Regions from separate parts of the Mesorhizobium sp. ORM8.1 genome, predicted to be linked through region 2. Evidence: riboswitches for the same ligand, from Rfam matches in the RefSeq annotation. Region 2 holds a riboswitch; each other region holds the start of a gene.
What was found. A riboswitch is a leader RNA that binds a small molecule or an ion and turns the genes downstream of it on or off. The one in region 2 is predicted to bind thiamine pyrophosphate.
Positions count from the first base shown of each region.

Region 1: another riboswitch for thiamine pyrophosphate. It lies ahead of thiC (phosphomethylpyrimidine synthase ThiC); the one in region 2 lies ahead of thiB (thiamine ABC transporter substrate binding subunit).
Region 3: another riboswitch for thiamine pyrophosphate. It lies ahead of ACVDG8_RS04555 (YkoF family thiamine/hydroxymethylpyrimidine-binding protein); the one in region 2 lies ahead of thiB (thiamine ABC transporter substrate binding subunit).

Region 1 is NZ_CM132600.1:2,910,983-2,917,953, forward strand. Features, by position in the region: gene bioD (dethiobiotin synthase) at 1-281, shown strand, start outside; partial or broken gene ACVDG8_RS14815 (adenosylmethionine--8-amino-7-oxononanoate transaminase) at 281-1,545, shown strand; partial or broken gene ACVDG8_RS14820 (beta-ketoacyl-ACP synthase III) at 1,542-2,526, shown strand; TPP riboswitch at 2,626-2,742, shown strand; gene thiC (phosphomethylpyrimidine synthase ThiC) at 2,848-4,683, shown strand; gene thiO (glycine oxidase ThiO) at 4,680-5,681, shown strand; gene thiS (sulfur carrier protein ThiS) at 5,650-5,847, shown strand; partial or broken gene ACVDG8_RS14840 (thiazole synthase) at 5,851-6,619, shown strand; gene ACVDG8_RS14845 (thiamine phosphate synthase) at 6,619-6,971, shown strand, end outside.
Region 2 is NZ_CM132600.1:4,426,398-4,433,368, reverse strand. Features, by position in the region: gene ACVDG8_RS22290 (M48 family metalloprotease) at 1-639, opposite strand, end outside; gene thiQ (thiamine ABC transporter ATP-binding protein) at 793-1,578, opposite strand; gene thiP (thiamine/thiamine pyrophosphate ABC transporter permease) at 1,556-3,196, opposite strand; gene thiB (thiamine ABC transporter substrate binding subunit) at 3,428-4,432, opposite strand; TPP riboswitch at 4,476-4,581, opposite strand; gene ACVDG8_RS22270 (thiamine diphosphokinase) at 4,719-5,363, shown strand; gene ACVDG8_RS22265 (ABC-F family ATP-binding cassette domain-containing protein) at 5,365-6,971, shown strand, end outside.
Region 3 is NZ_CM132600.1:870,625-877,595, forward strand. Features, by position in the region: gene ACVDG8_RS04530 (tetratricopeptide repeat protein) at 1-128, shown strand, start outside; gene ACVDG8_RS04535 (DUF2167 domain-containing protein) at 334-1,206, shown strand; gene ACVDG8_RS04540 (ABC transporter substrate-binding protein) at 1,284-2,300, opposite strand; gene ACVDG8_RS04545 (ABC transporter ATP-binding protein) at 2,297-3,064, opposite strand; partial or broken gene ACVDG8_RS04550 (ABC transporter permease) at 3,061-3,898, opposite strand; partial or broken gene ACVDG8_RS04555 (YkoF family thiamine/hydroxymethylpyrimidine-binding protein) at 4,137-4,744, opposite strand; TPP riboswitch at 4,735-4,847, opposite strand; gene ACVDG8_RS04560 (hypothetical protein) at 5,061-5,411, shown strand; gene ACVDG8_RS04565 (DUF2934 domain-containing protein) at 5,523-5,747, opposite strand; gene ACVDG8_RS04570 (hypothetical protein) at 5,858-6,067, opposite strand; gene ACVDG8_RS04575 (DUF1236 domain-containing protein) at 6,163-6,462, opposite strand; gene ACVDG8_RS04580 (DUF982 domain-containing protein) at 6,676-6,971, shown strand, end outside.

The DNA.
Region 1 (6,971 bases), 1.5 Mb from region 2:
TCCAGGAATGGCAACTGCCGGTCATCCTTTGCGCCCGCACCGCGCTCGGCACCATCAATCACACCCTGCTATCGATCGAGGCCCTGCGGGCGCGATCCATTCCGCTCATCGGCATCGCCTTCATCGGCGAAGAGGTCGCCGATACGCAAAGGACAATCGTGGAATTCGGCGGTGTGCCGCAAATTGGTAGATTGCCGCACCTCGATCCACTGACGGGTGAAACGTTGAGAGATGCAATGGTTGCCGGCTTCGACCTGGCCATGATCACCGGAGGCGAATGATGCCGCAGTCTCGAGTCTGGCACCCATTCACCCAGCACGCGCTCGAGCCGTCGATCCCCGAAATCGTCCGGACCGAAGGCGCCTACCTTCACAACGCCGACGGCGCGCGCATCCTGGACGCCATTTCATCCTGGTGGGTCGTCACCCATGGCCACCGCCATCCCCGCATCATGAAGGCCATCGAGACGACCGCGTCGAGCCTCGACCAGATCATTTTCGCGGGCTTCACCCACGAGCCGGCCGAACGCCTGGCCGAGGCGCTTGTCGACCTCGCGCCCGCCGGCCTCGACCGGGTGTTCTATTCCGACAGCGGCTCGACCTCCGTCGAAGTCGCGCTGAAGATGGCGCTAGGCTACTTCCGCAATATCGGCGCGCCGCGTTCGCGCATCGTCGTCATGGAGCACAGCTATCATGGCGACACGATCGGCACGATGAGCGTCGGCGCCCGCGGCGTGTTCAATGCTGCCTACGAGCCTTTGCTGTTCGAGGTCGACACCATTCCCTTCCCGGCCGCCGGACGCGAGCAGGAAACGTTGGATCGTTTCGAGGCTGTGAGCCGCGACCGGCGCGCCGCCGCGCTGATCGTCGAGCCGCTGGTGCTTGGCGCCGGCGGCATGCTGATGTACCCGGCCTGGGTTCTGAGCGAATTGAAGAGGATCGCCGAGGCCTCCGGCACGCTGCTGATTGCCGACGAAGTGATGACCGGCTGGGGGCGAACCGGAACCATGTTCGCCTGCGAGCAGGCGTCCATCACTCCAGACATCCTGTGCACCTCGAAGGGCCTGACCGGCGGAACCATCCCGCTGGCGGCCACCCTCGCCACCGATGCCATCTTCCAGGCCCATTATTCCGAGGACCGGAAGAAGACCTTCTTCCACTCGAGCTCCTACACCGCCAATCCGATCGCCTGCGCGGCCGCACTCGCCAATGTCGAGGTCTGGCGCGACGAGCCGGTGGCCGAGCGGATCGCGGCCCTGGGCGCGAGGCAGGCGGCGGGGCTGCAACGCTTCCGGGACAATCCATATTTCACCGACTGCCGGGCGACCGGCACGATCGCTGCTCTCGACCTACGCACCGGCTCTGCCGGCTATCTGGCCGAGATCGGACCGAAGCTGCGCGCTTTTTCCTCGAACGAGGCATGGTCGTGCGCCCGCTCGGCAATGTCGTCTATCTTCTGCCGCCGTATTGCATCACCAGCGAGGAACTGGACGGGCTCTATGACGCCATCGAGGAGGCCGGTGAACGCTTCGGTCCGAGGCCATGAGCCGATCGTCGCGCATTCTCGGATTTGGCCATCATGCGCCGTCGCGCAAGGTCGAGAACCCGGAAATCGAAGACCGTCTCGGGCTTGAACCCGGCTGGATCGAGCGCCGCACCGGGATACGGTCGCGCTTCTGGGCAACAGACGAAGACACGCTGTCGGGCCTTGCCGCCTCTGCCGGCGACATGGCCCTGGCCAATGCCGGCATCGACCGCAGCGACATTGGTCTGCTGTTGCTCGCCACCTCGACACCCGACCACCTTCTGCCGCCCAGCGCACCACTGGTCGCGCATCGCCTCGGGCTCAGCCGCGCCGGCGCGATCGATCTGACCGGCGCCTGTGCCGGCTTCATCTATGCGCTGATGTTCGCCGACGGATTCACCCGCCTGCATGGCAAGGCAAGCATTGTCATCGCCGCCAACATACTCAGCCGTCGCATCAATCCGGCCGAGCGCGCCAGCGCCGTGCTGTTCGCCGATGCCGCCGGCGCCGTGGTGATCGGTCCGTGCGGGGATGCCGATCGAGGCATTCTCGGTGCCTCGGTCGATCTCGGACGGCTCACGCTATGGGCTGATCCAGATTCCCGCCGGCGGAAGCAATACCCCGTTCCATGGCGACCTCGACCTCGCGCAGACCCGGATGACGATCACCGACGGCCGCGAGGTGTTCGCCAAGGCCGTGGAGATGATGACTGACTGCGCGAGAGGTGCGCTCGCTGCAGCCCAAATGCCTCCGCAGGACATCGACCGGTTTGTGCCGCATCAGGCCAATGCGCGCATTTTCGATGCGGTCGGCAGGAACCTCGGCATCCCCGATGAAGCGATCGTCAAGACCATCGTCGAATACGGCAACTCTTCCGCCGCGACGATCCCGCTCTCGCTGTCGCTCTCCCATCGCACGCAGCCGTTTCAGCCGGGTGAGAAGGTTCTTCTGGCGGCTGCGGGTGCGGGTCTCAGCGGCGGCGCCCTCGTGGTCGGGATTTAGCCGAGCGACGCTCGGCCCGGCTAACAGCAAGACTGGCCACATGCGTTGGATGACTGGCCGAAGGCGCTTGACAAGTTAGCGCCGGCCCGTTCAACCTGAGGCATTCACCAGGGGAGTCCCGGCAAGGGGCTGAGATACTGCTGGCTTTTGCGGCGCAGTGACCCGTTGAACCTGATCCAGTTCATACTGGCGTAGGGACGGTGCAAGCGCTTTGCGGGAGTTTACGCCCGAAGTCCTGTTTCGAGCAGGTCGACCAAAGCGTCTTTTCATCCTTCCGGCACAGAACTGGGTCTCCAATGCAACGAGCAAAGGAGCCTCAAGATGAATGCCCTCACCCCCGCCGTCTCGACGGGACCGCTGCCTGCCTCACGCAAAATCCACAAATCCGGTACCATCCACCCGCAGATCAAGGTGCCGATGCGCGAAATCTCCGTCCATCCGACTGCCGGCGAGCCGCCCGTTACCGTCTACGATCCGTCAGGCCCCTATACCGACCCGACGGTCGAAACCAGCATCGAAACCGGCCTTGCCCGGCTTCGCTACGAATGGATCATGTCGCGCAGCGATGTCGAAGCCTATGACGGCCGCCATATCCGGCCCGAAGACAATGGATTTGTCACGGGCGAACGCCTGACGCCGGAGTTTCCGGCCCGTAACCGGCCGCTCAGGGCCAAGGCCGGCAAGGCGGTGACACAGCTCGCCTATGCGCGCGCCGGCATTATCACGCCTGAAATGGAGTTCGTCGCCATCCGCGAGAACCTCGGCCGCGAGATGCTGCGCGGCAAGCTCGAGCGCGACGGCGAAGCCTTCGGCGCGGCGATCCCCGACTTCGTCACGCCCGAATTCGTGCGCGATGAGGTGGCGCGCGGGCGCGCGATCATTCCCGCCAACATCAACCATCCCGAGAGCGAGCCGATGATCATCGGCCGAAATTTCCTGGTGAAGATCAACGCCAATATCGGCAATTCGGCGGTCACCTCCTCGATGGCCGAAGAGGTCGAAAAAATGGTCTGGGCGATCCGCTGGGGCGCCGACACGGTGATGGACCTGTCGACCGGCCGCAACATCCACAACATCCGCGAATGGATCGTGCGCAATGCGCCGGTGCCGATCGGCACGGTGCCGCTCTACCAGGCGCTCGAAAAGGTCAACGGCATTGCCGAGGACCTGACCTGGGAGGTCTACCGCGACACACTGATCGAGCAGGCCGAGCAGGGCGTCGACTATTTCACCATCCACGCCGGCGTGCGGCTGCACTACATCCCGCTGACCGTCGACCGGGTCACGGGCATCGTCTCGCGCGGTGGATCGATCATGGCCAAATGGTGCCTGCACCATCACCGCGAGAGCTTCCTCTACGAGCATTTCGCGGAAATCTGCGACATCTGCCGCGCCTATGACGTGTCCTTCTCGCTTGGCGACGGTCTTCGTCCCGGCTCGATCGCCGACGCCAACGACGCGGCGCAATTCGCCGAACTGGAAACGCTCGGCGAGCTGACGCAGATCGCCTGGGCGAAGGATTGCCAGGTGATGATCGAGGGGCCCGGCCACGTGCCGATGCACAAGATCAAGCAGAACATGGACAAGCAGCTCGCCGTCTGCGGCGAGGCGCCGTTCTATACGCTGGGACCGCTGACGACCGACATCGCGCCAGGCTATGACCACATCACCTCCGGCATTGGTGCTGCCATGATCGGCTGGTTCGGCACCGCCATGCTCTGCTACGTCACGCCGAAGGAACATCTCGGCCTTCCCGATCGCAACGACGTCAAGACCGGCGTGATCACCTACAAAATCGCGGCGCATGCCGCCGACCTGGCGAAGGGGCATCCAGCGGCGAAAGTCAGGGATGATGCCCTTTCCCGCGCGCGCTTCGAGTTCCGCTGGGAAGACCAGTTCAACCTGTCGCTCGACCCCGAAACCGCGCGGTCCTTCCACGACCAGACCTTGCCCAAGGAGGCGCACAAGGTGGCGCATTTCTGCTCGATGTGCGGACCGAAATTCTGCTCGATGCGCATCTCCCACGACATCCGCGCCGAGGCACAGAAGGAGGGCATGGCGGCGATGGCGGCGAAATATCGCGAGGGCGGCGATCTCTATGTGCCGGCGGACGCGACCGGCGCAACGCTCATGCCGGAGGCGCATGAGCCATCATGAGGGTGCTGATCCAAGGGGCCGGCATCGCCGGCCTCACCGCCGCCTTCGAGCTCGCCACACGCGGCGCGGCGGTGACAGTTGCCGAGACAAGACATGCCCTCGGTGGCAATGCTTCGTGGTTCGCCGGCGGCATGCTGGCGCCATGGTGCGAGCGTGAAAGCGCCGAGCAGCCGGTGCTGGATCTCGGACGCGATGCTGCAGACTGGTGGGATGCGGCAACGCCAGGGCAGGTGACGCGGGCCGGAACGCTGGTCGTGGCCGCACCGCGCGACAACGGCGAACTCGAGCGATTCGCCAGCCGCACGTCGGGCCATCGGCGCATCGATGAAGATGAAATCGCGTTGCTGGAGCCTGACCTCGCTGGTCGCTTTCGCCGCGGCCTGTTTTTCCCGGACGAGGCCCATCTCGATCCGCGCGAGGCGATGGCGGCACTTCATGACGGACTGATGGCGATGGGTGTCGAATTCCGCTTCGGCACTGACGCCCGGCACATTTCCGGTTTCGATCGCCGGATCGACTGCACGGGCATGGCGGCGGAAGACGACCGACTGCGCGGCATTCGGGGTGAGATGCTGATCCTGCGCACGCCGGATGTGTCGCTGTCGCGCCCGGTCCGGCTGCTTCACCCGCGCTTTCCGCTCTATGTGGTGCCGCGCACCGGCCACCGTTTCATGGTCGGGGCGACGATGATCGAGAGCCAGTCCGCGGGGCCGGTGACGGCGCGTTCGATGATGGAGCTTTTGGGCGCGGCCTACGCTCTCCATCCGGCATTCGGTGAGGCTGGCGTCATTGAGACCGGCGCCGGTGTTCGTCCGGCCTTTCCAGACAACCTGCCGCGAGTCGAGACGCACGGAAGCACCGTCGCAATCAACGGGCTCTATCGCCACGGTTTTCTCCTCGCCCCAGCCATGGCGCGCCAGGCTGCCAACCTGGTTTTCAATCAAGACGGAACCAAGGAGCTTGCTCATGAAATTGATGGTCAACGGCGAAGCGCATGAGATTGCCGCCACCACGCTGGCCGAGCTGCTTGCCGCACTCGACTATGAAGGCGATTGGCTGGCGACGGCCGTCAACAGCGACCTCGTACACAAAGCCAATCGGGCGGAGTTCCAGTTGAGTGACGGCGACCGGATCGAAATCCTCTCGCCCATGCAGGGAGGCTAGACAATGTTCGAACTTTTCGGAATGCCCCTTCCCTCCCGGCTGCTTCTCGGCACGGCACAATACCCTTCGCCGGCCATCCTTGCAGATGCGGTCAAGGCATCGGGCACGGCGATTGTGACGACCTCCTTGCGGCGAGATGGCAGGTGGCAGGGCTGGCGAAAAATTCTGGTCGCTGATCGGCTCGCTCGGCACGAGAATCCTTCCCAACACGGCCGGCTGCCACTCCGTCAAGGAAGCGGTCACGACCGCGAACATGGCGCGCGAGGTGTTCGGCACGAGCTGGATCAAGCTCGAAGTGATCGGCAACCACGACACGCTGCAGCCGGATGTGTTCGGCCTGGTCGAAGCCGCGCGCATCCTGTGCGAGGACGGCTTTTCGGTATTCCCCTATACCACCGACGACCTCGTTGTCGCCGAGCGGCTGCTGGAGGCCGGCTGCAAGGTGCTGATGCCGTGGTGCGCGCCGATCGGCTCCGCCCTCGGGCCGGTCAATATGACGGCGCTGCGTTCGATGCGCGGGCACTTCCCCGATGTCCCGCTGATTGTGGACGCGGGTCTTGGAAGGCCTTCGCATGCTGCCACCGTCATGGAGCTCGGCTTTGACGCCGTGCTGTTGAACACTGCGGTCGCCAAGGCGGCCGATCCGGTCGGCATGGCGCGCGCGTTTGGCAAGGCGGTCGAGGCCGGTCGCGAGGCTTTTGGCTCGGGAATGCTCGAACCGCGCGACATGGCCGTCCCCTCCACGCCCGTGATCGGCATGGCTGCGTTCTGATGAAACTCGATCCCTTCTACCTGATCGTCGACGGCGCTGCCTGGATCGAACGGCTGGTGCCGCTCGGCGTGAAGCTGGTGCAGCTTCGCATCAAGACCATGGATGAGGCCGGGCTGCGCGGCGAAATCCGCAAGGCAAAGGCCTTATGCGCCGGGTACCAGTGCCAGCTCATCGTCAATGACCATTGGCGGCTGGCGATCGAGGAAGGCTGCGACTTCGTGCATCTCGGCCAGGAGGATTTGCAGAGCGCCGACCTCTCGGCGATACGGGCAGCCGGCGTGAGGCTCGGGCTCAGCACCCATGATGATGCCGAACTGGAAACGGCATTGGCGGCCAAGCCCGACTATGTCGC
Region 2 (6,971 bases):
GGGGTCGTAACCGGCCTCGCCGATCGACTTGATGCCGATGGCGTCGGCCTGCAGTTCCTGGTTGCGCGAGAACTGCGCCAGCCTGAGCTTGCCGCGGATGAGTGCTGCTTTGGCGGTCGGGCTGTCGCCAAGCACATCGGAGACCACCTTGGTCGCGAGACCCTCCTCGGCCTCGAGCTGCTGCCGCTGCAGGCCGTGATTGGCGGTGACGTGGCCCATCTCGTGCGCGATGACGGCGGCGAGCTCGGACGAGTCGTTGGCCAAGGCCAGCAGGCCGCGCGTCACATAGAGATAGCCGCCCGGCAGCGCGAAGGCGTTGACGTTGGGCGAGTTGAGGATGGTGATGCGGTAGGTCTGGGTCGGGTTGGCCGACACCACCGTCAGATTGCCGACGACCTTGGCCACCATGCGTTCAAGCCTGGGGTCGGAATATTCGCCGCCATAAGTGGCCAGGATGCGCGGATGCTGCGCCTTGGCCATTTCGGCCAGCTTGGCGTTGGCAACGACATTGTCGACGGTGATCGGCTTGTCGGAAGGCTGGAAGCCGTTCTCCTGCACATCCGGCGGCGTAAACATCTGACAGCTCGCCAGCGCCACGGCGAAGCCGGCCAGCGCGAAGAAACGCGCCAATGGCTTCATCCACACTGTCTCAGCGCCGGTCGGCAGATCGGCATCCTTTCCAAATTCTCGGCAAATCACGGCCAAAGCCGGATCGGCATGGCCGGACCTAGCCACACTCCTCCGGTCAAGGCAAGCAAACGCCTGATCGCCCTTCGCCGGTTTGGCCGTAAATTATGTCCGCTTCCGGGCAATATGTCGTGAACCGGTGCGCTTGCTCTCGTCGCCGATATAGCGCCGGAACGCGGCCGGTCCAGACCGGCCGAAGAAATCGACTGCAGGGCCGATCGCCGCGATCGCGCCGTCATCGAGAAAGGCCATATCCTGGCCGATGCGGCGCGCATCGTCCGGCTGATGCGTGACGAAAAGCACGGTCATTGCGCGCTCGGCATGAATGCCGGCCACGAGATCGAGCATATCGTCGCGCAACGCCGGGCCGAGCGAAGCGAAAGGCTCGTCGAGCAACAGCACCGGCCGGTCGCGCAGCAGCACGCGCGCCAGCGCCACGCGCTGCCGTTCGCCGCCGGAGAGCTCGTGCGGCAACCGCTTCTCCTTGCCGGCGAGGCCGACGCGCGTCAGCGCTTCGGCAACCGCCACGTGGTCGGCATCGCCAAGCCTCAGCGACGGCGAACGGCCGAGCCCGACATTGGCTTCGACCGAAAGATGCGCGAACAGATTGTTCTCCTGGAATACCATCGACACCGGCCGCGCCGAGGGCGCGGTGTTGCCGACATCGTCGCCGCCGATCAGCACCTTGCCCGCTTCCGGCGATTCAAAGCCGGCTATCAAACTGAGCAGTGTCGACTTGCCGGAACCGCTCGGCCCCATGATGGCGGTGATCCTGCCGGCAGCGAATGCGACATCGAAGCGGAACGACGCCTCGCCGTAGCTGAACGCAACGCCGTCCAGCCGCACCGCGAGCCCCTTGTGCGGGGCACTATTGCCGATCGTCGCCGTCATGACTTTCCTCCCGCCCGAGCCGGTCGGCGGCAACCACCAGCATCAGGCAGACGAGCCCGAGCAGCAAGGCAAGCCCTGCGGCGTCGGCGGTTCGGTAGCTGCCCATGCGCGCGAGCAGCAGATAGGGCAAGGTCTGCACGGAATCGCTGCCGAACAGCGCGATCACACCGAGATCGCCGAGCGACAGCGCCATGGCGAAGGCAAATCCGGTTGCCAGCGGCCGCCGCAGCGACGGCCAATCAACGAGGCGCAGCCGGCTCCAGCCGGTAATGCCGAGCGCCAGGCAAAGTCGCTCATGGCGCTCGCTGGCCGCGTCATAGGCGGGGCGGATCGCACGGATGGCAAAGGGCATCGCCATCACCGCATTGACGGCGACGACCATGACCGGGGCGACGGCAAACACGTCCGCCACGTTGCGAAGCGCCAGGAACCAGCCGGCGCCGAGCACGATCGGCGGCACGACCAGCACGAAGCCGGCGCCGGTGTCTGCGGCATGCTCGAGCAGGCTCATGGCGTTGCCGCGACGACGGCGCAAAGCCAATGCCCGCCGCGCGGCGATCAAAGCCATCGACAAGGTGACGGCAAGCAGCGCCGCCGTGAAGGCGAGGCCGGCGCTGGTCAGCGTTGCACGGCGTACTGCCTCATCGCCCGCCAGCCGGCCAAGGTCGGCCTTCAGCCCTGCCAGTACGGTCGCTGCCATCGGCCCGGCGACGAACAGCAAAGCGAGTGCGATGAGGCCGGCGTTAAGCACGGTTTCCATCCGGCCAACGCCAAGATAACGGCGCGGCGCCACCGGCAGATTGGCGTCGCCTACCGTGTTGGCGCCGAGCCGGGCGAGCGCCACCATCACCACGAATGTCAGGCCGATCTGCAGCAGCGTCAGCACCACCGCCCGGGCCGGATCGAAATCGAAACGCAGCGCCTGGTAGATGGCGACCTCCAGCGTCGTCGCGGCCGGCCCGCCGCCCAGCGTCAGCACGATGGTGAAGGAGGTGATGCAAAGCATGAAGACCAGCCCGGCGACGCCAGGCAAAGCGGCACGCAGCGCCGGCCATTCGATCAGCCGGAAGGCCGGCCGCGCGCCCATGCCGAGCTGGCTCGCCAGCCGCCACTGATCGGTCGGAATAGTGCCGAGCGCCTCAAGGAAAAGGCGCGTGGCCAAAGGCAGGTTGAAGAAGACATGCGCGACCAGGATGCCGGAGAGCCCATAGATCCCCGGCCATTCTCCAGCGCCGAGGGTCCCAAGGACGCCGGCAAAATATCCGGCACGGCCATAGAGCGCCAACACACCAAGCGCGGCGACGATGGCTGGCAGCGCCAGCGGCACCGTGAAAAGCTGCAGGATCAGGCGACGTCCCGGGAAATCTGGATGCCGCGACAGGGCGCGCGCCACCAGCAATGCCGGCGCGACCGACAATAGCGTCGACAGCAGGGCTTGCCAGAGCGTGAAGCGGGCGACGCGGAAGAGGTAACCATCGAAGGCCGAGACGGCGCCAGAGAGGTCGTGCGCGCCTTCGAGCAAGAGCCCGGCGAAAGCGCCGCCAATGAGCAAGGCGATGGCCGCAAGCGCGACAACGCCGGCGGTGATGCGGGAGTCAGGACGCTTGGCGGATTGCACGCTGCACCTTGGCGGAATTTACCGAGCGCCGCGTTCCGTCGCGCCCCCTCTGTCCTGCCGGACATCTCCCCCACGAGGGGGAGATCAGCTGTCGCACCGGCTTTCGCCAATCTCCAACGTTGCAATAAGAGGCAGGGCGCCAAAACAGCCAATCTCCCCCTTGTGGGGAGATGTCCGGCAGGACAGAGGGGGGCGCCGTAGAGCGATCATCTTCCGATCATACAGGCAAAGCTACTTGCTCATCACCGCCAGCCACTCATCCACCCAGGCCTTGCGGTTGGCCGCCACCTCCTCCGGGCTGAACAGCAAGGTCTTGGTCGGCTTCACCAGTTTGTCGAAGGCCGGGTTGAGCGGCTTGTCGGTCTTGCCGGCCGGGAACATCCAGTTGGTTTCCGGAATGACGTCCTGGAACTTCGGCCCGGTCATGAAGGCGATGAATTTTTGCGCCAGCGGGTTTTTCGCGCCGGTCGTGGTGATGCCGGCAACTTCGATCTGCAGATACTCGCCTTCCTCGAACGAAGCCGCCTGGTAGCGCTCGGTGTTCTCGGCCACCATGTGGTAAGCCGGCGAGGTCGTGTAGGAGAGCACCATCGGCGCCTCGCCCTTGGTGAACAGGCCGTAGGCTTCGCTCCAGCCCGGCGTCACCGTCAGCACTTTCGTCTTGAGCTTGGCCCAGGCCTCCGGCGCCTTGTCGCCATAGACCGACTTGACCCAGAGCAGCAGGCCCAGCCCCGGCGTCGAGGTGCGCGGATCCTGGATGACGATCTTGTCGGTGCCGGCGCCTTCCACCAGGTCCTTCAGGCTTTTCGGCGGCGTTTTCAGCTTCTGCGTGTCATAGACGACCGCGAAGTACCCGTAGTCGAAGGGCACGAAAACATCGTCGCTCCAGCCGCCCGGAACGTTGCTTGCGGCCACCGCGCCATGCGGCGCGAACAGCCCGCTCGCCTTGGCGTCGGCGGTCAGGTTGGTGTCGAGGCCAAGCACGACATCGGCCTTGGTGCCGGCGCCTTCCAGCTTGACGCGGTTGAGCAGCGCCACGCCGTCGGCAACCGAGACGAATTCGAGATCGCAGCCGCATTCGGCCTCGAATTCCTTCTTCACGGCCGGACCGGGGCCCCAGTCGGCGGTGAAGCTCTCATAGGTATAGACGGTGAGCTTGTCTTTCGCCGCGGCAGGGCACGCCATAAGCGAGACAAGGCCGGTTGCCAGAATAAGATGTGACAGTAGCGAGCGCATCGGCGCCTCCTTCGTTCGAGTGACAAGGAATTGAGGCGTCGGACGGTCCGAAACGTCTAATCCCTCCGCCGGTACAAACCGGATCAGGTTCAGCGGGTTGGCTTTCTGGCCTCTCAGCCGGATCAAGTCCGGCACCCCGTTAGAGCGTTTCGACAGATAGGCCCGGCCGAAGCGGCGCGCAAGCGGAAGTTTGCCGGGCATCTAATGTTCGGATGGCGGCCCTGGAGATGACGTATGGAGCCGCCCGGCTTCCGTTTCACCCGGCGGGCTGGTAAGGGCCACGGCCATGGGCACATTCACCATCCTGCTTGGCGGCGAGCTTATCCGCACACCTCGGCTTGAACGCCAGATCGAAGGCTCGCGCGTCATCGCCGCCGATGCCGGCATCGGCCATGCCCGCATGCTGGGCATCGTGCCGGAATTGTGGGTCGGCGATTTCGATTCGGTGCCGGCCAACCTGCCGGAAAACCTGGCCGCCGTGCCGAAGAGCGTGTTCCCGGCCGAGAAAGACAAGACGGATGGCGAGCTGGCCATCGCCGAAGCGCTGGATCGCGGCGCGACCAGTCTCATTCTCGCCGGCGCCTTCGGCGGCAAGCGGGCCGACCACGCTTTCCTGCATCTGGCGCTTGCCGTGCGCCTGGCTGAGGCGGGCATCACGGTCCTTTTGACCAGCGGCGCCCAGGAAGGCGTTCCCATCCTGCCCGGCAAGGCCGGTTTCGACTACGTCGACGGTACGCTGTTTTCAGTGCTTGGCTTCTCCGACCTGTCCGGCCTGACGGTTACCGGCGCCAAATGGCCGCTCGATCATGTCGAGGTGGCGTTCGGCTCCTCGCTTACTATATCAAACGAGGTCAGAGGCCGGCTCGGCATCGCGCTGGAGCGCGGCAGGGCGCTGCTTCTGGCCCACCCTCATCCCCTCCCAGAAAGCTGATATGGCGCCGCCACTCCTCAATCTCGACGGCATAAAACTGACCTTCGGCGGCGCGCCGCTGCTTGACGGCGCAGCACCTAGTGCCTCCGCCGGCGACAAGATCGCCCTGGTCGGGCGCAACGGTTCCGGCAAATCGACGCTGCTCAAGATCGCCGCCGGCATCATCGAGCCGCAGGACGGCGAAGTGTTCCGCCAGCCTTCCGCGACCGTGCGCTATCTGCCGCAGATGCCCGATATGGACGGCTTCGCAACCGTGCGCGCGTATGTCGAGGCTGGTCTCGGCCCGGCCGACGATCCGCACCGCGCCACCTATCTGATGGAGCATCTCGGCCTCACCGGCGAGGAGCGCCCGAACGATCTTTCCGGCGGCGAGGCGCGGCGCGCCGCCCTTGCCCGCGTCATGGCGCCCGAGCCTGACATCCTGCTCCTCGACGAACCGACCAACCATCTCGACCTCTCGGTCATCGAATGGCTGGAAGAGGAGCTTGCCCGCACATCCTCCGCCGTCATCCTGATCTCGCACGACCGCCGCTTCCTCGAACGCGTCACGCGCGCCACGGTCTGGCTCGACCGTGGCCAGACACGGCGGCTCGACAAGGGCTTTGCCCATTTCGAGGAATGGCGCGACCAGGTGCTGGAAGAGGAAGAGCGCGAGCAGCACAAGCTCGGCCGCCAGATCGTGCGTGAGGAACATTGGCTGCGCTACGGCGTGACGGCCAGGCGCAAGCGCAACATGCGCCGCCTTGGTGAACTCCAGACCATGCGCCAGCGCTTTCGCGGCCATCGCGGCGCCGAAGGCACCGCGACCATGGTGGCGAGTGACGCAGCCGAATCCGGCAAGCTGGTGATCGAAGCCAAAAATATCGAGAAGAGCTTCGGCGACCTGACCGTGGTCAAGGGTTTTTCGACCCGCATCCAGCGCGGCGACCGCGTCGGCCTTGTCGGCCCGAACGGCGCCGGCAAGACGACGCTTCTGAAGATGCTGACCGGTGAGCTGGCGCCCGATGCCGGCACCGTGCGGCTCGGCGTCAATCTGGAGATCGCCACGCTCGACCAGAAGCGCGAAGCCGTCGACCCCGCCGAGACACTCGCGCAATATCTTACCGACGGGCGCGGCGAGAACCTCGTCATCAATGGCGAGCAGCGCCATGTCGTCTCCTACATGAAGGATTTCCTGTTCAAGCCTGAGCAGGCGCGCACGCCGGTGCGCGAGCTCTCCGGCGGCGAACGGGCACGGCTGATCCTGGCGCGCGTGCTGGCCCGGCCGGCGAACCTTTTGGTGCTCGACGAGCCGACCAACGACCTCGACATGGAGACGCTGGAACTGCTGCAGGAACTGGTCGCCGGCTTTGCCGGAACCGTGATCCTGGTCAGCCACGACCGCGATTTCCTCGACCGCACCGTCACCAGCGTGATTGCGCCGGACGGCGGCGGCCGCTGGATCGAATATGCCGGCGGCTATTCCGACATGCTGGCGCAGCGCTGCGGCTCGAAGCTGGAAGATCGCAAGGCAAGAACCAAGGCCGAGGCGGGCGAAGCGACGCCGAAGGCCGAGCAGGCCACGTCAAAAGGGTCGGCGAAGAAGTTCTCGTTCAAGCAGAAATTCGC
Region 3 (6,971 bases), 3.6 Mb from region 2:
AAGGCATCCAGCTCAATCCGAACTTCGACGGGCTGTATGAGGCGCGAAGTCGCGCCTGGGAGGCCAAGGGCAACCACAAGCGCGCCGAGGCCGACCGCAAGAAAGCGCTGAGTCTCCAATCGAATTAAGCGTCCGGTATCGGGAGGGCCTGCGGATGTCCTGTTGGAAACGGGAAACCGAGCTTTCGGCTCAAGTAAGGGCCGGCACGAAGGATTACCGCGTCGCCCTGAACATCAAGAACAAAAAAAGAACCTTGCCGTCTTGTACTTGCCTTCGAAATCCCTTTAGATCACGGGAGCGTGAGGTTGGGGGTCCGGTCTGCCGGAGGGGGTCATGAACAAATCGGTCAGGGAAAATCTGATTTTCATCCTGGTGGCGCATGCCTGTTTGCTGGGGCAGCCGGCCATCGTGCACGCGGAAGATACGAACTATCATCCGCAAAAATTCACCCAGCCTCTGAGCGCTGCAAGAGGCACAATCGCTCCGTCCAGTGGTGACGCCGTCTATCTGAAGCCGGAGGACCGCTGCGACCTGGTGGTGAAGGAATTTGGCTGGGACCGTGACCAGTGCGGCACGATCGACCAGCTGATCTTCGGCTTCACGCCGGAGATCGACAATCTCACCGTCGAGAAGCCGGTGTCGGACGGTTATGTCAGCCTGGCCGACTGGGACAGCGGCGATCGCAGCCAGGAAATCGGCTCGATCGAGGAAAGCTTCAAGGATTCGGTCAAGGCGCAGTCGCAGCGGCTCGGGCAGGACATCCGCTTCGACGGCTGGCTGGTCTACCCGCAGATCGATAAGGGCAAGAACATCCTCTACTACGCCAACATCCTCAACTGGGGCGGCGACAGGACGATCAACATCTCGGTCTCGATCTTCGACCGGCAAGGCTATGTCCCCATCAAGATCGTGCCGGTGAACGGCAACATCACAGGCGATGACGTGCAAAAGATCGTCACGGCATCGGCGGCCGCCTACAAGCCACAAGCCGGTTCGACCTATCTGGAATTCTCCAGCGGCGACAAGGTGGCCGGCTATGGCGCGCTCGGCGTGCTGGCGACAATGCTCGGCGTCAAATATGGCGGGGCCGCGAGCGCCGGGCTGATCGCGCTCGCGCTGCTGGCGCTGAAGAAGGGCGCCTTCCTCGTGCTGCTGCCTTTGGTGTGGTTGCGGCGGTTGTTCGGCCGGAAGAAGGCGGATAGTTGAGCAAGGGTGCAAGGACTGACAGGCTGCGTTCCGTCGCGCCCCCTCTGTCTCGCCAGCCGACGGCTTCTTAGCCTCCCCTACCCGAAAAACTCATTCGTGAAGTACGCGCCCAGATCCGGCCGCTCCTTCAGCGCCTTGCCGTCGCCACCAAGCAATATGCCCGAGGCAAACAAATACCCGCCCATCGCTTCCATCTTCGCCTTGTCCATCGTGCCGATGGCGCCGTCGGCGCTTTTCAAAAAGTGCCCGTCGTTCAGCGCCTTCAGCGAGGCATGGATCAGCGCCGGGTCGGTAAGCGTGTCCTTGTTGGCGGCGATCAGCAGCTCGCCGGCTTGCTTCGGCTGATCGACAGCGAGTTCGTAGCCAGCCCGCGTGGCCTGGACGAAAGCGGTGGCCGCTTGCCGGTTGGCCGCGAGGAAAGCGTTGCTGGAGGCGATCAGCGTGGTGTGCTCGTCCGGCACGCCGTAATCGGCATAGCGGAAGCTGCGCTGCTTGAGACCCTTCAGTTCAGCCTCCACGCCTTCCCAGGTCGAGACTTCCAGCGTGAAGTCGACCGCGCCGTTGGCCAGTGCCTCGTAAGCCGAAGTGCCCAATGTCACCGTCGCAAAATCGCCCTTACCGCCGTCATGGCGGATGATGGTCTGCAGCAGCGTGTTCTCCCAGGCGCTGCCGAAGCCGCCATAGGTCAGGCCGTCGAGATTTTTGGGGCTTTTGATCGTCGCGCGGGCATTGAAGACGACACGGCCGGTCTCCGACTGGACGACGGCGTAGACGGCTCTCAGATCGGCGCCGGCGCTCTTCTGGGTGAACAGGCCGAGCGAGCCCGAAATGCCGAAATCGGCGACACGGTTGGCAACCAGCGTGCCCGAACCGGTGTCGCCATAGGGCAGGACTTCGACGTCGAGCCCGACATCGCGGTAAAACCCTTTGTCGCGGGCGACGAACAGGCCGATATGGTTGGTGTTGACTGTCCAGTCGAGCGCCACGGTGATTTTTTGCGCGGCGGCACGGGCGCGGGTGACGCTCCCAGCGAGCGGGGCCAAAGGCAGGCCGGCGGCCAGAAGCAATGTCTGGCGGCGGGTAAGGTTGGTCATTTGGTTTCTCCGGTTCGGGAATTCGTCTGCCCAAGCAGCGTGTCGAGAATGTCGGCCTCGATCGCCGCCGCTTCGCGGGCAAGGGCTGCACTTGCGCTGCGCGGGCGCGGCAGCGGCACGGCGACTTCGCGCACCACGCGCGCGGGCCGCGCCGACAGCACATAGATACGGTCGGACAGAAGCACGGCCTCGCGCACGTCATGGGTGATCAGCAGCGCCGTCCAGCGGTGGCTTTGCCACATCGTCTCCAGCCAGCGCTGCATGGCGGCGCGGGTCAGTGCATCGAGCGCGCCGAAGGGTTCGTCGAGCAGCAGCATATCGCGCTGCTGCACCACGGTGCGCAACAGTGCGGCGCGCTGGCGCATGCCGCCGGAAAGCTCGGCCGGCCAGGCGCGCTCGAAGCCGGCAAGGCCGAACTCGGCAAATAATGGCGCCACGCGTAGCCGCGCGGCTCGGCGCGGCACGCCCTGCACCTCAAGCCCCAGCGTCGTATTGTCGATGACGCGCCGCCACGGCATCAGCGCGTCGCGCTGCGGCATGAAGGCGAAGCAGCGGCCGTGGTCGTCGAGCGGCGCGCCGTCGAAATGCATCTCGCCGCCGCCCTTGAGCGCGCCGGTGAGCAGTTGGAACAGCGTCGACTTGCCGGCACCGGACGGTCCGAGGATCGAGACGAACTCGCCCGCGCCGACGTCAAGCGAAATGCCAGCCAGCACATCGAGCGCGCCAAAACTTTTGCGCACGTCGCGGAGCTCGAGCCGGGTCATGGCCGACCCTCGTTCGAACGCTCCACCTCGCGCCCCGCCCGCTCACTCCTTGTCCGCTCCCAGGGCATGGCAAGGCGCTGGACGAGCACGGCGAGGCCGAACAAAGCCAGCGTCAGCGCCGAGCTGACGGCGACGGCGGCAAGCACCAGATCGGGCCGGAAATTGTTCTTGGCGCTGAGCATGTAGATGCCGAGCCCCTTCGCAGCACCCGCATATTCGGCGAAGATCGCGCCGACCACCGCATAGGTGATGGAGATGCGCAAGCCGGCGAAGAAATAGGGCAGCGCCGACGGCAGCCGCGCCAGCCAGAAGACGCGCCAGCGCCCTGCCCCCATGGCGGCGAGCATCTGCGCGATCTCGCTCGACGTCGAAGCATAGCCCTCGACCAGCGCCACCATCATCGGAAAGAAGGTGACCAAAGCCACCAGCATGATTTTTGGCAACAGCCCGAAGCCGAACCACAGCACCACCAGCGGCGCGATCGCCACCAGCGGCAAAGTCTGGCTGGCGATGAGCAAGGGAAACAGCGCGCGGCGCAGGCGCGGCAGGAAATCCACCAGCGCCGAAAAGGTGAAAGCCGCGGCGAGCGAGCAGGCAAAGCCGGCCAGCGTGGCGCGGATGGTGGGGAGTGTTTTCGGCCAGCGCCGCGCGGTTCTCCCAGGCCTGCGCCAAGACGCGGGATGGTGCCGGCAGCACGGTGGGCGCGATGCCGCCGAGGCGGGCGTAGAGCTCCCAGGCGAGGAGCAGGACGGCGAATGCGACGGCGGCGGGGAAGGCTTTGGCGAAGGCCGAGGTGAAGGCTGATCTCCCCCTTGTGGGGGAGATGGCCGGCAGGCCAGAGGGGGGCGCGAAGGAACGCCAACGTCCGATGTTTGCATTGCAGGATTAGGCGAACGCCGCGCGTGTAACCAGTTGATAGGTCGGCGGGACAGCGCCCCCTCTGCCTTGCCAGGCATCTCCCCCACAAGGGGGAGATTGGCCGTCACCGCGTGCTTCGCCAATCTCGGACGATTCCTCTTGCGGCGCGGAATCACACATAACAGCCACCACGCTCTCCTCGACGAACGCGCGCTCAAACCGCGCTTGGGCTGTTCGCCGAAATCGTGATGTCGAGGGTCACATGCCCAGCGCCCGGCCCGAAGCGGCAGAAGGCTTCATTAAGCGTCGCAAACACCGCGCCGGCATCGCCGCGCAGCTTGGTGCAGAAATTCTTGGAGCGATCGAAGACGCCGGAGTTCTTCAGAAAATCGATGCAGCCATAGATCTCGTCCATGTGGTCGCCGGTGCCCATCACATAGAGCGAGAATTGCGCCGCTGTCGGTTGGCCGGTCGAGGGGTTTGCGCGACGGCGCGCAGGGCTGCGGCCTTGCGTTCGTCAAGCGGGATCACCGGGCCCCCGATCTCCTCGGAGCGGCAGATCGGATCGTCGGGCTCACCGGGGCAGCCGCGCGAGACGGCCGCCGAAAGCACGCAGTGCTTGCCGCTTCTGGCCGCCGCCACGAACAGGTCGCGCATGGCCGGGAACAGCACCTCGGGCGGTCCGACCAGAAGCGTCGAGATATCATCGGTCTCGATGCGCAGCTTGTCGCGGTAGGGACCGAGCGCGCCCAACGCGCCGAGGATGACGCCGACGAAATCGTCGGTCATCGGATAAAGGGAAATCTGTGCACCGGAAAACATCGCCCGCCTCGCTCCGCTGGTATTATCCAGATCAGCTTTAGGGTCCGGAAGCTTGCCGCCGCCATCTCAGCCCCGACCATACGGAGCACCCCTGTGGATGCGGAATTTAAGCACTGTTTGCGACGATGGGGAAGCGGTTTTTGCGATCGTCGGTTGGGTCAGGCAGACCATCTCCCCTTAAGGGGAGATGGCCCGTTATAAGATTCTTGCGAATTTCCTATAACGGGCAAATTACCGCTAAATCGTTCAAATTGTACGAATCCCGCTTGACTGCTCTTCGTACATAAAGTACGATTTCTTCTTTGAGGGAATCTCCTTGAGCACCGCCAACCATGCCGCTTTCGCCGACCTCTCCCGCCCTTTGCTGTCGCCTTTGCCGTTGGACGAACGGGAGCGTCTCGCCGGCGCCTGGCGCATGGCGAGCCAGGACATCGCCGACGACATCCGCTTCATCCGGCAATATCTTAAGGTGATTGCCGAGAGGAATGTGCGCCTGTCGACCGGAACGCTGGTGCATGGCAGCGCCTATGTCGCAGCATGCGCGGCATGGCTGCCGGAAACCGAGGCGCGGTATCTGAGAAACCTCAGGCTGATCAGCGAGTGCGAGAGCGCGATGATCGCCGCCGGGGTAAGGTTTGCGAAGTCGAGCGATGCGTGGGATGCGTGAGACCGTAGCCGCTCCGGAGGCCGACCGGGCGCATCGCCACAGCCCTCGGACATAACCTCCCAAGGCGGTCAAACGCACCCTTGCGTGAGCTGTTGAAAATGGACCGGGCCGTCAGGCCTTCTTCTTGGCGGGAGCCTTTGCCTTGGCGGGTTTTTCCGCCTTGGCGGCTTTCGGCTTGCCAGCTTTTGCCGCCGCCTTTTTGGCTTTCGGCTTCTCGCCGTCGACCTCGGCTGTCGCCTGGTCCCAATGCTCCATATGCGAGCCTTCCGGCCGGCCGGCCTGTTCCCAGATTTCGTGCGCCCGCTGGCGAATACGCTCGTGCCTGTCGTCCGTCACTGTCGTCTCCTTGGCTTGGGACCGATCACCGAAGAGAAACATTAGCCGAATTTTCGCGCGCCGTCTTGCACGGAGACTCGAGTTGTCGCCGGGTTTCGCATGCAGCCGTCTCAATGTGGGTCGGATACCATCGCGACACCCAACTGCGCGGCTTTCTTGGTGATCAGCCCGGCGAGGTCGGCGTCCGAGCGGTCGGTTCCGGTGCGCTCGCGCAGCAATGAGATTGCCTGCCCCATCGACAGCAGCGCGGTTCGACGTTCAGCCAGCAGCTTATCGACATGCTGGACGAGGTTGGGCGATTCGACATGGGGGTGATGCATAACGACTCCTTTCTGAATTTGCTTCGTTCAGAGAAGCCGACACCCTCCCGCCGCTGCACGGCGGGAGGGTCGGGGCTCGTCAGCGCCCAACTACACTACTGAATGACCTGGACGACGCGACGCGTCGACGGGTCGACCAGCACTGTGTGGTCGTTGACGACCACATAGCGGTACCGGACATCCGGCACCTGCTGCAGCTCGACGGTGTCAGGCACCGTTGAGCCGATGCCCAGCTCAAGGCCGAGCACATTGACGGAAGCGACCGGATGCTTGTGGACATATTCCTTGACCACGGTCTGCTGCTCAGGGGTGACGATCACCTCGTCAGCGGCGGCGACGCCAATACCGGCCATCAAAGCGAGACCTGCGACAGCAGGAATGAGGGTGGTTTTCATCTTACTCTCCTGTTGTGTTGGTGAGCTCCGCCTGGCCTCCGCGGGCGCGGAAACACAGGCAGGTCAACATGGGAGCTCCGGGGCAAACGCCCTTGTTTAGGACTTGTTCCGTCAGCGGCGCCTAATTGATCCACTGGACTCGATGCATTGGCGCGGAACGGTTCGGAGCGCTCTGCATTTTAAGGCTTTGACGCCTGCAAAAAAGGCAGCGCCATGCATGAAGGTCTGATCAGGAGCGACATGGCTTTTGGAGCGCCGGTGGCTGTTGCCGTCGGGGCCGGCTTCAAGCGTGAGATCGCCTCACTTTGCGAAATGCAGAATTTCCTCAAGGAATGGCCAGGGACGCGCGGCGAGAGCTATCGGGCGGCGTTGCGCGCCTGCGAGGCGGCGCGTGGCGGACGAATGGATCTCGGCGAAGTCCGGCGGACCTTCCTCGTCTTCGCCAGGCAGGCGGGCATCGTGTGGACGGGCGCCGATCCGGTGGCGATGCTGCGCGAAGCAAAGATCAG